DNA from 2 places in the Ruegeria sp. BG10 genome. Region 2 is predicted to be linked to the other one. Evidence: riboswitches for the same ligand, from Rfam matches in the RefSeq annotation. Region 2 holds a riboswitch; the other holds the start of a gene.

Region 1 (4,912 bases), on a different contig from region 2:
AAGGCGTGGCGGCACCCGGCCTCGTAAAGTCGTTGGGCCAGAAGGTCAGCCGCGCGGGGGGACAGGTCCTGCATCATGATGCTCCGAAACAATGGTTGCACAGGAGATTGCGGAGGACGCGCCCGGACGCAAGCTGGTTCACGTCAGTGTGACTATTTGACTGCGGATTCCGCCACGGCCTGAAACCTTTCATCCAGTTCTACCGCAATATCGCGCAGGGGTTCGCCGCCCTCTACCGTATAAGGCGCAAACACAAAGCTGGGGGTCTTGTATGACAGGGTTGCGGTGCCGTCGTCGTTTTCAGTGACGTAAAAGCGGATCGGTGCTTCGATCATGGCATTGACCGAGGTTTCTAGAACGCGCACCGCATAATCGTTGTTAAAGGCCCCGATCACCAGATTTCCCGGAATGGTGATGCCGCGCGCAGCGGCGGCCTTGGTCGGCCCGGCCTGCGTGACCACGATCAGCCCGTTTTCCTTTACGGCGGCTTTTGTGTCCGCCACAAGAGCTTCATAGCTTTTGTCAGATGGGAAAACCGCCCATCCGGATAGCGGCTCGTCCGCCCAGACGGGCAGGGCCAGAAAACAGATGAAGCCCCAGAGCGCGCGCATGATGGTGTCTCCCTTGATGTCACAGTTCGATTGATGCCAGAAACCGCCGCACGGCGCACTCACAATCCTGTGCGCAATCGGGATTGCACCGGGCATCGGAAAGCCGCAGTACTGGGGCGGAGCCAAGAAAAGAGGTTTGGTTTGAAACGGATGCGCCTATTGATCTGCAACAGTTGCGCCGGCACGCGTGACCGCGCGGCCGAGCTCAAATCGGTGCATTCCGCGCTGGACGCGGCGGGACTGGGGGAGCGCGTAGAGGTTGCCGAGCACGCCTGTTTCAGCAGTTGCACGGAACCAACCGCGCTGGCGCTGCAATCTGCAGAGCGGGCATCTTACGTGTTCTCAGGGGTCAATGTCGTTGCGGATGCGAAGGATATTGCAGCGACCTGCAAAACCTATCTGGACAGCCCTGGCGGCTGGATCGAAGACGCCCGGCCATGCGGGCGGCTTCGGATGTGTTTGCGTGCGCGAATACCGGCGCTTTAGTCGACCTGCACGGTTACGGCCGAACTGACCGGCACATTATCGACCATCAGCGGGCTGTGGCTGTTGGCGTTCAGCGAGACTGAGACCTCGACCTCTCCCTTCGGCAGATCGGGAATGTGCATCCAGTTGCCGTAGAGACGGGCCAGTTTCACCCCGTCGATGTAAACATGCGCGTGGCCTTCGCCGGGTTTGTCGGCGGTCGACGCGTTTTCCGGCGAGAACCGGAAGTTCTGCGGCATGACGTGAAGGTTCCACCCGGCCATCGGATCTTGCGTCAGGGCAATCGCAACGCTGGGCGCATCCGGCCCCGCCGCAAGGTTAACGGCGGTCGAGTGGTCATGGGCCATAGCCTCGGCATGTGCGCCGCCGTGGTGCGCGGGGTCGCCATGATCGTGGCCGTCAAAAGTGACGCCGTTGGCCGCGGCCAGAACGAATCCGGCACCACCGCCGAACACCAGACCGATTGCAAAAAGGGCAAGTGAGCGTGCCATCTTTCATTTCCTTGAAGACAAAAAGAAACACACCGGGCGGGACCCGGTGTGTTTTGATGTTCGATAATCAGGCCGTCGCTTCGACGCGCTTGCCTTCGCTCTGCCAGAAATACCCGGCAAACGCACCGACCAGAACCCAGGCCACCAGACCGATGCCAAAGGCACGCGCGGCAAATAGGGCGCCGATCTCGGTCGGGACCGGCCCGGTGAAAACTTCCGGTTCGGGCGCACCGATCAGGTGCGGGGCCAGCAGCAGGGCCGCGGCGATGGCGTAGCTGATCAGGTTGCCGCCAAAGGCGATCAGCCAAAGGGCGACGAGCGCGGCTGCAACGGTTGCAAACCACCAGACCTGCCGAGCATAGACGTCGGCCGCGGCTACGCCGGGTACCTCGGGCGCAAGCGTGAAACCGGGGGCAAGATGGAATGCAATAAACCCGGCCAGACCCCACAGAACGCCGGTGCGGCCATCAATCCTGTGTCCCTGACCTTCGGCCACCGACATCAGCGCGACCATCACCAGCGCATAGCCGGTATAGGTCAGCATGGTGAAGATGACGCTCAGCGCGTCACGGGTCAGTTCCGAGAACATACCCGGCAATTCGGGATGGGCGGAAACGGCCTCGGCCCCGAAATGCACCAGTTCACCGGACTCATAAAGCTCGGCGTGCAGCAAAACAGGTTGCACAAAGACCAACTGCAGCAAGGCGGCTATCAGCCCCGCTGCAGCACCAGCGAACAACGCGCTGGTCAGAATACGACTGAACATGGTCTCAGTGGCAGGGGAAGCCGGTCGCGTGACGCACGTCATGAGCCGCATCATGCAGCGCCGCGGCCTGAACGTGACCGGTCAGCGTGATGATACCCAGACCCAGAACCACTGCGAACATGACCGGAACGAAGCCTGTGCGCGCGGCGGATGCTGTTTTTGTTTGTGTTGCCATCATTTGTTCTCCTCTGCCGCCGCACCCGACGGCCGGTGTTTCGTTTTTCGCCTGGCAGGTCTCCTGGCTTGCGGGTCGGTGCCTCTGTTCGCCTTCCCCCTGAAATCAGGAGTGGCTGGTTGAACAGGGGCTCTCCGCTTACAGTCGCGGGGGCGGCTCTGGATTTGACTGCCGGGGCAGCCGCACCAAATTCCCTCTTAGCATCCGGATGTCTCCGGCAGGACCAGACGTTTCCATTTAGCCGTTATGGCGGCGGTGGCGCAATCGTCATTTGCGACCTTTTTGGTCAGTTCCCGCGCTTTTTCAGCAAATAGATATCCATGATCCATCCGTGATCGGATCTCGACCGCGCCCGGGTTTCCAGAATCTGTCCGGCGACCTCGGCCAGCGGGCCTTGGATCAGGATTTCCTCCTGCATGCCCACATAGGCGCCCCACCAGATGTCATAATCCGCCATGTCCAGGTTCTGAAACGAGCATTCGCCATCCAGCATCACAGCCACTTTCGAGGTGCCAACCGGCCAGCCTTCGTCGCGGATGCGGCGGCCTGTCGTGACAATATAGGGCGCGCCTAGATCGTTGATCGGAATCGCATGCGCCGCGGTCAGCGCCTGCAGGGCGGTAATGCCGGGGATCACGCGTGTTTTGGGCTGCGGCTTCAGCCGTGCCGCGATTCGAAGGGAACTGTCATACAGCGACGGGTCGCCCCAGATCAGCAGGGCGACATGACGGGCCTGCGGGTGGTCCGCGATGGCCGCCTGCCAGCGCAGGGCAATCGCATCGTGCCATTCGTCCACGCCGCGCAGATAGCCATCGTCCGAGCGGCGTTTGGGAATGTCGAAATATTCGATCCTGGGCGGCGTATCTGTTACCTCGGCAATGATCTTTTCCCGCAGCCCGGCCAGATCGGCTTTGTTCTCGCCCTTGCGCGGGATCAGGATCAGATCCGCGGACTGGATGGCTTTCGCGCCCTGAAAGGTCACGTGGTCGGGATTGCCGGTGCCGATGCCGATCAGGGTCAGGTCAAACATCGTCAAACTCTGCCAGCGGACCGTAGAGGATCAAGGCCGGGGCCGTACCGACTTCGGCGCTCAGCTTGTCTGACAGCGCCCCAACGGTCGCGCGATGCAGTGTCTGATCGGGGGTCGAGACGGATTCGGCCATCAGCGCGGGCGTCTCCAGCGGCAGGCCATGGGAGTGCAGCGCCGCGACCAGCAAAGGAAACGTGCGTTTGCCCATGAATACCACGGTCGTCGCATCCGGATCTGCCAGAGCGGGCAGATTCAGGTCTTCGGGCAGTTTGCCGCTGACATCATGGCCGGTCACGAACTGCACCCGCCGCGCTGTCAGCCGGCGGGTCAGCGGGATGCCCGCCGCAGCCGCTGCGGCCACAGCCGACGGGATGCCAGGGATGATCTCATACGCGATGTCGGCCGCGCGCAAGGCCACCAGTTCTTCCTCAAGCCGCCCGAACAATCCGCCATCGCCGGACTTCAACCGAACTACGCGGGCACCGGTTCTGGCGTAATCCACCAAAAGTCGGCTGACGTGGTCCTGCTTGGGCGAGGGCCGTCCGGCGCGCTTACCCACACCCACCAGATCGGCGTCGTCGCGCGCATGGCTCAGGATCGGTCCGCTGCTGAGGTCGTCAAACAGCACCGCATCGGCCTTCTGCATCCGATCCACGGCCTTGAGCGTCAGCAATTCCGGGTCACCGGGGCCCGAACCGATGAACGAGACGAAACCGCTCATGCCGAGGCCTCGGCGATCAGGTGAAAAAATGTGCCGGTGACATTGCCGCGCACCGATCCGGTTTGCGGCCCCTCGGCCCCTTCTGCGTCAAACACGCGCGCCAGCGGGGCGTCCGGTTGCTCGACGATCGAGGAATAGTGGAACTCATGCCCGCGCAGGGCAGTATCCGTCGGGTATCCGGGCATTGGCGCCAGCAACTGCGCCCTGCGATAGCCAAGGTTGAACTTGCGCTTTTCGTAAGATGTCACCAGACCCAGAAGCCCGGCCATCTGGTGCCGAACGCCGTTTTTGTCAATCAGCGCTTGCCCCAGGGTCATATAACCTCCGCATTCGCCATGCACCGGCTTGGTTTCGGCATGTTTGAGCAATCCGGTAAGGAATGTCCCAGCAGAGGCCAGCGTGCCAGCGTGCAACTCGGGGTATCCGCCTGGCAACCAGACCAGATCGGCATCCGCCGCCGGGGCTTCGTCGGCCAGGGGTGAAAACGGCAGAATTTCCGCCCCTGCAGCGCGCCACCCTTCCAGCAAATGCGGATAGGTGAACGAAAACGCCGCATCCCGCGCCAACGCGATTCGCTGGGCCGGTGGCCGCGGCAGCGCGGCTGACGATGGCCCATTGGGGCCTGAGGAGGC
Region 2 (4,912 bases):
TACCCGGCAGATGCGCGATTGCCATCTGTGCGGTTCGCTGTACCTGAACACAGGCAGATCAATGACCCTTAGTTTTTCGGACCTCGGATGGTCCTCTCACTTTGCCGCGCAGACCGCGGCGGAATGCCCCTTTGACCCTTATCGCATTACAGCCGTTCACCGCGACCGGTTGATTGGCCTGAACCCGCAAGGAGAAGCGCCGCTGTTGACGCCGGACAAAAGCACCGGTGCTTTTGCGGTGGGCGACTGGGTGCTCGCTGATGAGCAAATGCGCGTTCTTCACCTTCTCGATCGCCGCAGCCTGTTGCAGCGCCGGGCGGCTGGAACAGGTGCCCAGACGCAGCTGATCGCGGCGAATGTCGACGTGCTTTTTATTGTCAGTTCGTGCAACGCTGACTTCAGCCTGCCCCGGCTGGAGCGTTATCTGGCGCTGGCTCATCAGTCCGGATGCTATCCGGTTGTGCTGCTGACCAAGGCAGACAGGTGCGACGATCCCCGAGATTATGAAATACAGGCCCAATCTGTGGCACCGTTTCTGACCGTTCTGACGATCAACGCGCTGGACGCGGCAGCGGTGGATCAGGTTCTGGCCTGGTGCCCCGCCGGACAGACGGGTGCGCTGGTCGGATCGTCCGGCGTAGGCAAAACGACGCTGGCCAACGCAATGACCGGTGATGATGCCGCGACAGCGGGCATCCGGGAAGATGACGCCCGCGGCCGTCACACCACCACGGCGCGCGCGCTGCACCGGATGCGAAACGGCGGATGGCTGATCGACACGCCGGGGATGCGGGCCCTGCGCCTGCTGGACGCGCAGGATGGTGTGGATGAAGTGTTTTCCGACATTCTTGACCTGGCGGACCAGTGCCGGTTTTCCGATTGCCAGCATATTTCGGAACCCGGCTGCGCGGTACAAGAGGCTATAGAGGCCGAAACGCTTGATCAACAACGGCTGGAGCGGTGGCGCAAGTTGCGGCGCGAGGATGCGCGGAATTCGGAAACCGTGGCGCAATCCCGGGCGCGCGACAAGGCTTTCGGGAAAATGGTGCGGTCCGTGATGCAGGACAGGAAATCCCGAAAAAGGTTCTGACCTTCGGGGCGCCGGGTTCCGGCGCCCTACTCGATCAGCTGCGGCCAGACGGCTGCGCTGCGGCGGGCAAAAGCGCCGATGTGACCGACTTCGGACAGGCCGAATTCAGCTGGGGACAACTGGTGTCGGCGCGCATTCGGCCCATAGAGATCGGCCAGCCGCCAGACAGCCTCGGGCGGAACCACATCGTCATCCTCAAAGGTGAACAGATCAACGGGCGTGTTCGATTGCGCCCAACGGGCTTCGGGCAAGGTCGCACCAATCTCGGGCAGGTAGTTGGTGGGTGCGGTGCACCACCTGCGCCATTGCCAATAGACGCTGGCAGGCAGGTCTGCCCCGAATCCCACCGCCTTGCCGGGCAGGTAGCCCAGATACTTCACCGCCAACGGCACGTGACCGTACCAAAACAGCATTGCCAGCGCGCGATAGGGCCAGGGGTGATCCGAAACCGTCACCGCACCGGAACAGACGCAGATCATGCGGTCGATCTGGTCAATATCCGGCTGAACCGGCCCCAGCATCCCGCCAACGGAATGACCAATGCTCCATTGCTGCGCATCCGGGAACCTGCGCCGCATCTCGGCCCGGGCGGCAGGCATGTCGGTCAAAGCCCAGTCCGCCATCGTTGCCTGCGCCTTGTTCAACGGTCCGCGCAGCGAATGGCCAAAATCGCGGTAATCGTAGGTCAGGCAGGCCATGCCCTGTTCGGCCGCCAGCCAATGAGCAAAATGCTTGTAATAGTCCCGCGGCACGCCCGTCGCGCCATGGATGACGACCGCCACACTGGGTTCGGCCACCGGCAGGTACAACCGCGCCGACAGCATGGCCGGGCCAGCGGGAAACTGAAAATCCTCGGTCAACACAGCTTGCGAGTTGTCTAACATGGTGCCCTCATCCACGATCTGAACCGTTCAGTTCAGCAAATTCAGTCGGCATCTTTTCCCCCGGCGAGTCAAGACCGATCAAGGATGACCCTGCGTCCGCCTGATCCCTGGCACAGCCCGCTTGACTCGACCCGCCGGCACCCGCTAGCGATGACGTGATGGTTCTCGTCCCCGGTCACGGGGCGGGATGAAAAGGGAACACGGTGCGGTTCTGCCCGGACAACCGGTACGGACCAAGGCCGCGACTGCCCCCGCAACTGTAAGCGGTGAGCAATGCCGGAACACCACTGGCCGAAAGGCTGGGAAGGTCGGCAAAGCGATGACCCGCAAGTCAGGAGACCTGCCATCGAACCGAAACCGAAACTCGGGCGGGGTGTCCGGGACAGGCCGTCAGCACGCTGTCATTCCTGACCCACGCCCCCCGTCCCACGCGCGGAGGGCGCAACATGATGTGGAAGACAAAAACGCACGAATACACCGCAACCGTGTGTCAGCGAACCGGCCAGACCTGCCCGGCGCTGGCCCGCATGGCCCGGGCCATTGCGCAAGCGATGGAAAGTGCCGCACCAGCGACGACGCCGGATTTTGAGATCGAAGGCAGCAGCGAACTGACCCACTGCGCGCAAGGCTGCAACGCCCGGTTCCGGGCGCGGGCAAAACAAATCAGGGTGTTCTGCGACACAGATGCCGACACCCCGATCGAAACGTTGGATGACTACGCCGAGATGATGTTCGGCACCGCAGTTCCTGCGCTTCCTGCGGCACTCATGGCCAACCCGCCCTGCGCCATGCTCGAAGTGTCGGCACTGGCACCGCGACCGGTCGCCCAAACCGCCGGGCAGATCGCGCTCTGAGGCCGGGCCGGAATCAAGGCAGGGCTGCCTGCGCGGCCCAGTCCAACTGGCCATCCGTTTCGACGGCACAAGGCCGCACGGCGCGCAGGCGTTTCAATGCGGTTTCGGGGGGTTCGCCCATTTCGACCATGATGCGCAAAGCAATCATGCCGGACCGGCCGCATCCGCCGCGGCAATGCGCCAGAACCCTGCCGCCGCGGGACAGAATCTGTTTGACGGATGCGCCGACCTCTTCCCACAACATCTGGGTTCGCAATGTCGGCGCACCGAAATCTTCAACCGGCAAATGCACCCATCTTATCGCTTGGTCCCGCAGGTCCCGACCAAATCCGCCGGCTCCGCCCTGCGCCATTTCGCGTTCGGTTGTCATGGAGATCACCAGATCGGGCCGCCATTCGCGGATCATCTCAAGATCGCGCGCATAGGTTCCGTCGCGCCCCGGCATCTGCGTCAGCGCAACCAATCCGTTTTCCACCGGCAAGGCATGGATAGCGAACCGAGGCATAAGACGCGTCCTTTCCGGAAAACCGTTCTTTCAACAACTTCCGCACTTCTATGACGCGCAAGCCGCATTGCAAACCGAATTTCGCAAGCGCGCTGTGGACGCGGGCGGCGGGGGTCACTACGCTGCATCCCTGAACCGAATCCGACAGAGCAGACATGACCGACACGCCCAGCCCCGCCTATCAGGTTCTCGCCCGCAAGTACCGCCCCGAAACCTTTGCCGATCTGGTGGGACAGGACGCAATGGTGCGCACGCTGAAAAACGCGTTCGAAGCGGACCGGATCGCGCAGGCCTTCATCATGACCGGCATTCGCGGCACTGGTAAGACCACCACCGCGCGGATCATCGCCAAAGGCATGAACTGCATCGGCCCCGATGGCGAAGGCGGTCCCACGACCGAACCCTGCGGGCAGTGCGAGCACTGCGTGGCGATCATGGAGGGCCGCCATGTCGACGTGATGGAGATGGACGCCGCCAGCCGGACCGGTGTGAACGATATCCGCGAGATCATCGACAGTGTCCGCTATCGCGCCGCCAGCGCGCGCTACAAGATCTACATCATCGACGAAGTTCACATGCTGTCGACCAGTGCGTTCAACGCGCTGCTCAAAACCCTGGAAGAACCGCCGGAACATGTGAAGTTCATTTTCGCGACAACGGAAATCCGCAAGGTTCCGGTGACGGTTTTGTCCCGGTGTCAGCGGTTTGACCTGCGCCGGATCGAACCCGAAGACATGATCGGATTGCTCAGCAAGATCGCCGCGGCGGAAAACGCCCAGATCGCGGATGACGCCTTGGCGCTGATCACCCGCGCTGCGGAAGGCTCGGCGCGGGATGCAACCTCGCTGCTGGATCAGGCGATCTCGCACGGGGCCGGGGAAACCAGCGCTGATCAGGTGCGGGCGATGCTGGGACTTGCGGATCGGGGTCGGGTGCTGGACCTGATGGACATGATCCTGCGCGGGGACGCCGCCGGAGCCCTGACGGAACTGAGCGGGCAATATGCCGAAGGCGCGGATCCGCTGGCTGTGCTGCGCGATCTGGCCGAGATCACACATTGGGTGTCCGTGGTGAAGATCACGCCCGATGCCGCCGAAGACCCGACCGTTTCGCCGGACGAACGCGCGCGCGGTCAGCAGATGGCCGGGGCGCTTCCCATGCGCGTTCTGACCCGGATGTGGCAGATGTTGCTGAAGGCGCTTGAGGAGGTCTCGGCCGCGCCCAACGCCATGATGGCGGCTGAAATGGCGGTCATTCGCCTGACCCATGTGGCCGATCTGCCCAGCCCCGAGGAACTGATCAAACGGTTGCAGGACACGCCGCCGCCTGCGCCAAACGGCGGGCCCGGCGGAGGTATTGCAGTGCCGACGCAGGCCCCCACGCAGACGGTTTCAGCCGCCTATATGCCAGCCCAGCGCGGGCCTGCCGGGGCACCAACAGCAGCGCTGGCGCAGGAGGTTCAGAGCGCGCTGGCGCGCTATCCGACATTTGACCACGTCGTCGAACTGATCCGTTCGAACCGGGACGTCAAACTGCTGGTCGAGGTTGAAAACGGAGTTCGCCTTGTCTCCTACCAGCC

The links. A riboswitch is a leader RNA that binds a small molecule or an ion and turns the genes downstream of it on or off. The one in region 2 is predicted to bind cobalamin.
Region 1: linked by a shared signal. The riboswitch ahead of ACR0D8_RS09435 (CbtB domain-containing protein) and the one ahead of ACR0D8_RS19330 (hypothetical protein) in region 2 are both predicted to bind cobalamin.

What each region holds. Positions count from the first base shown of each region.
Region 1 is NZ_JBQFTI010000001.1:1,901,808-1,906,719, reverse strand. Features, by position in the region: gene ACR0D8_RS09460 (thiamine pyrophosphate-binding protein) at 1-74, opposite strand, end outside; gene ACR0D8_RS09455 (DUF302 domain-containing protein) at 153-611, opposite strand; gene ACR0D8_RS09450 (DUF1636 family protein) at 762-1,097, shown strand; gene ACR0D8_RS09445 (hypothetical protein) at 1,094-1,588, opposite strand; gene ACR0D8_RS09440 (CbtA family protein) at 1,656-2,354, opposite strand; gene ACR0D8_RS09435 (CbtB domain-containing protein) at 2,359-2,529, opposite strand; cobalamin riboswitch at 2,566-2,772, opposite strand; gene cobF (precorrin-6A synthase (deacetylating)) at 2,816-3,559, opposite strand; gene cobA (uroporphyrinogen-III C-methyltransferase) at 3,552-4,280, opposite strand; gene ACR0D8_RS09420 (cobyrinic acid a,c-diamide synthase CobB) at 4,277-4,912, opposite strand, start outside.
Region 2 is NZ_JBQFTI010000006.1:148,809-153,720, reverse strand. Features, by position in the region: gene rsgA (ribosome small subunit-dependent GTPase A) at 62-1,090, shown strand; gene ACR0D8_RS19335 (alpha/beta hydrolase family protein) at 1,117-1,974, opposite strand; cobalamin riboswitch at 2,117-2,336, shown strand; gene ACR0D8_RS19330 (hypothetical protein) at 2,421-2,828, shown strand; gene ACR0D8_RS19325 (protein-tyrosine phosphatase family protein) at 2,842-3,333, opposite strand; gene ACR0D8_RS19320 (DNA polymerase III subunit gamma/tau) at 3,489-4,912, shown strand, end outside.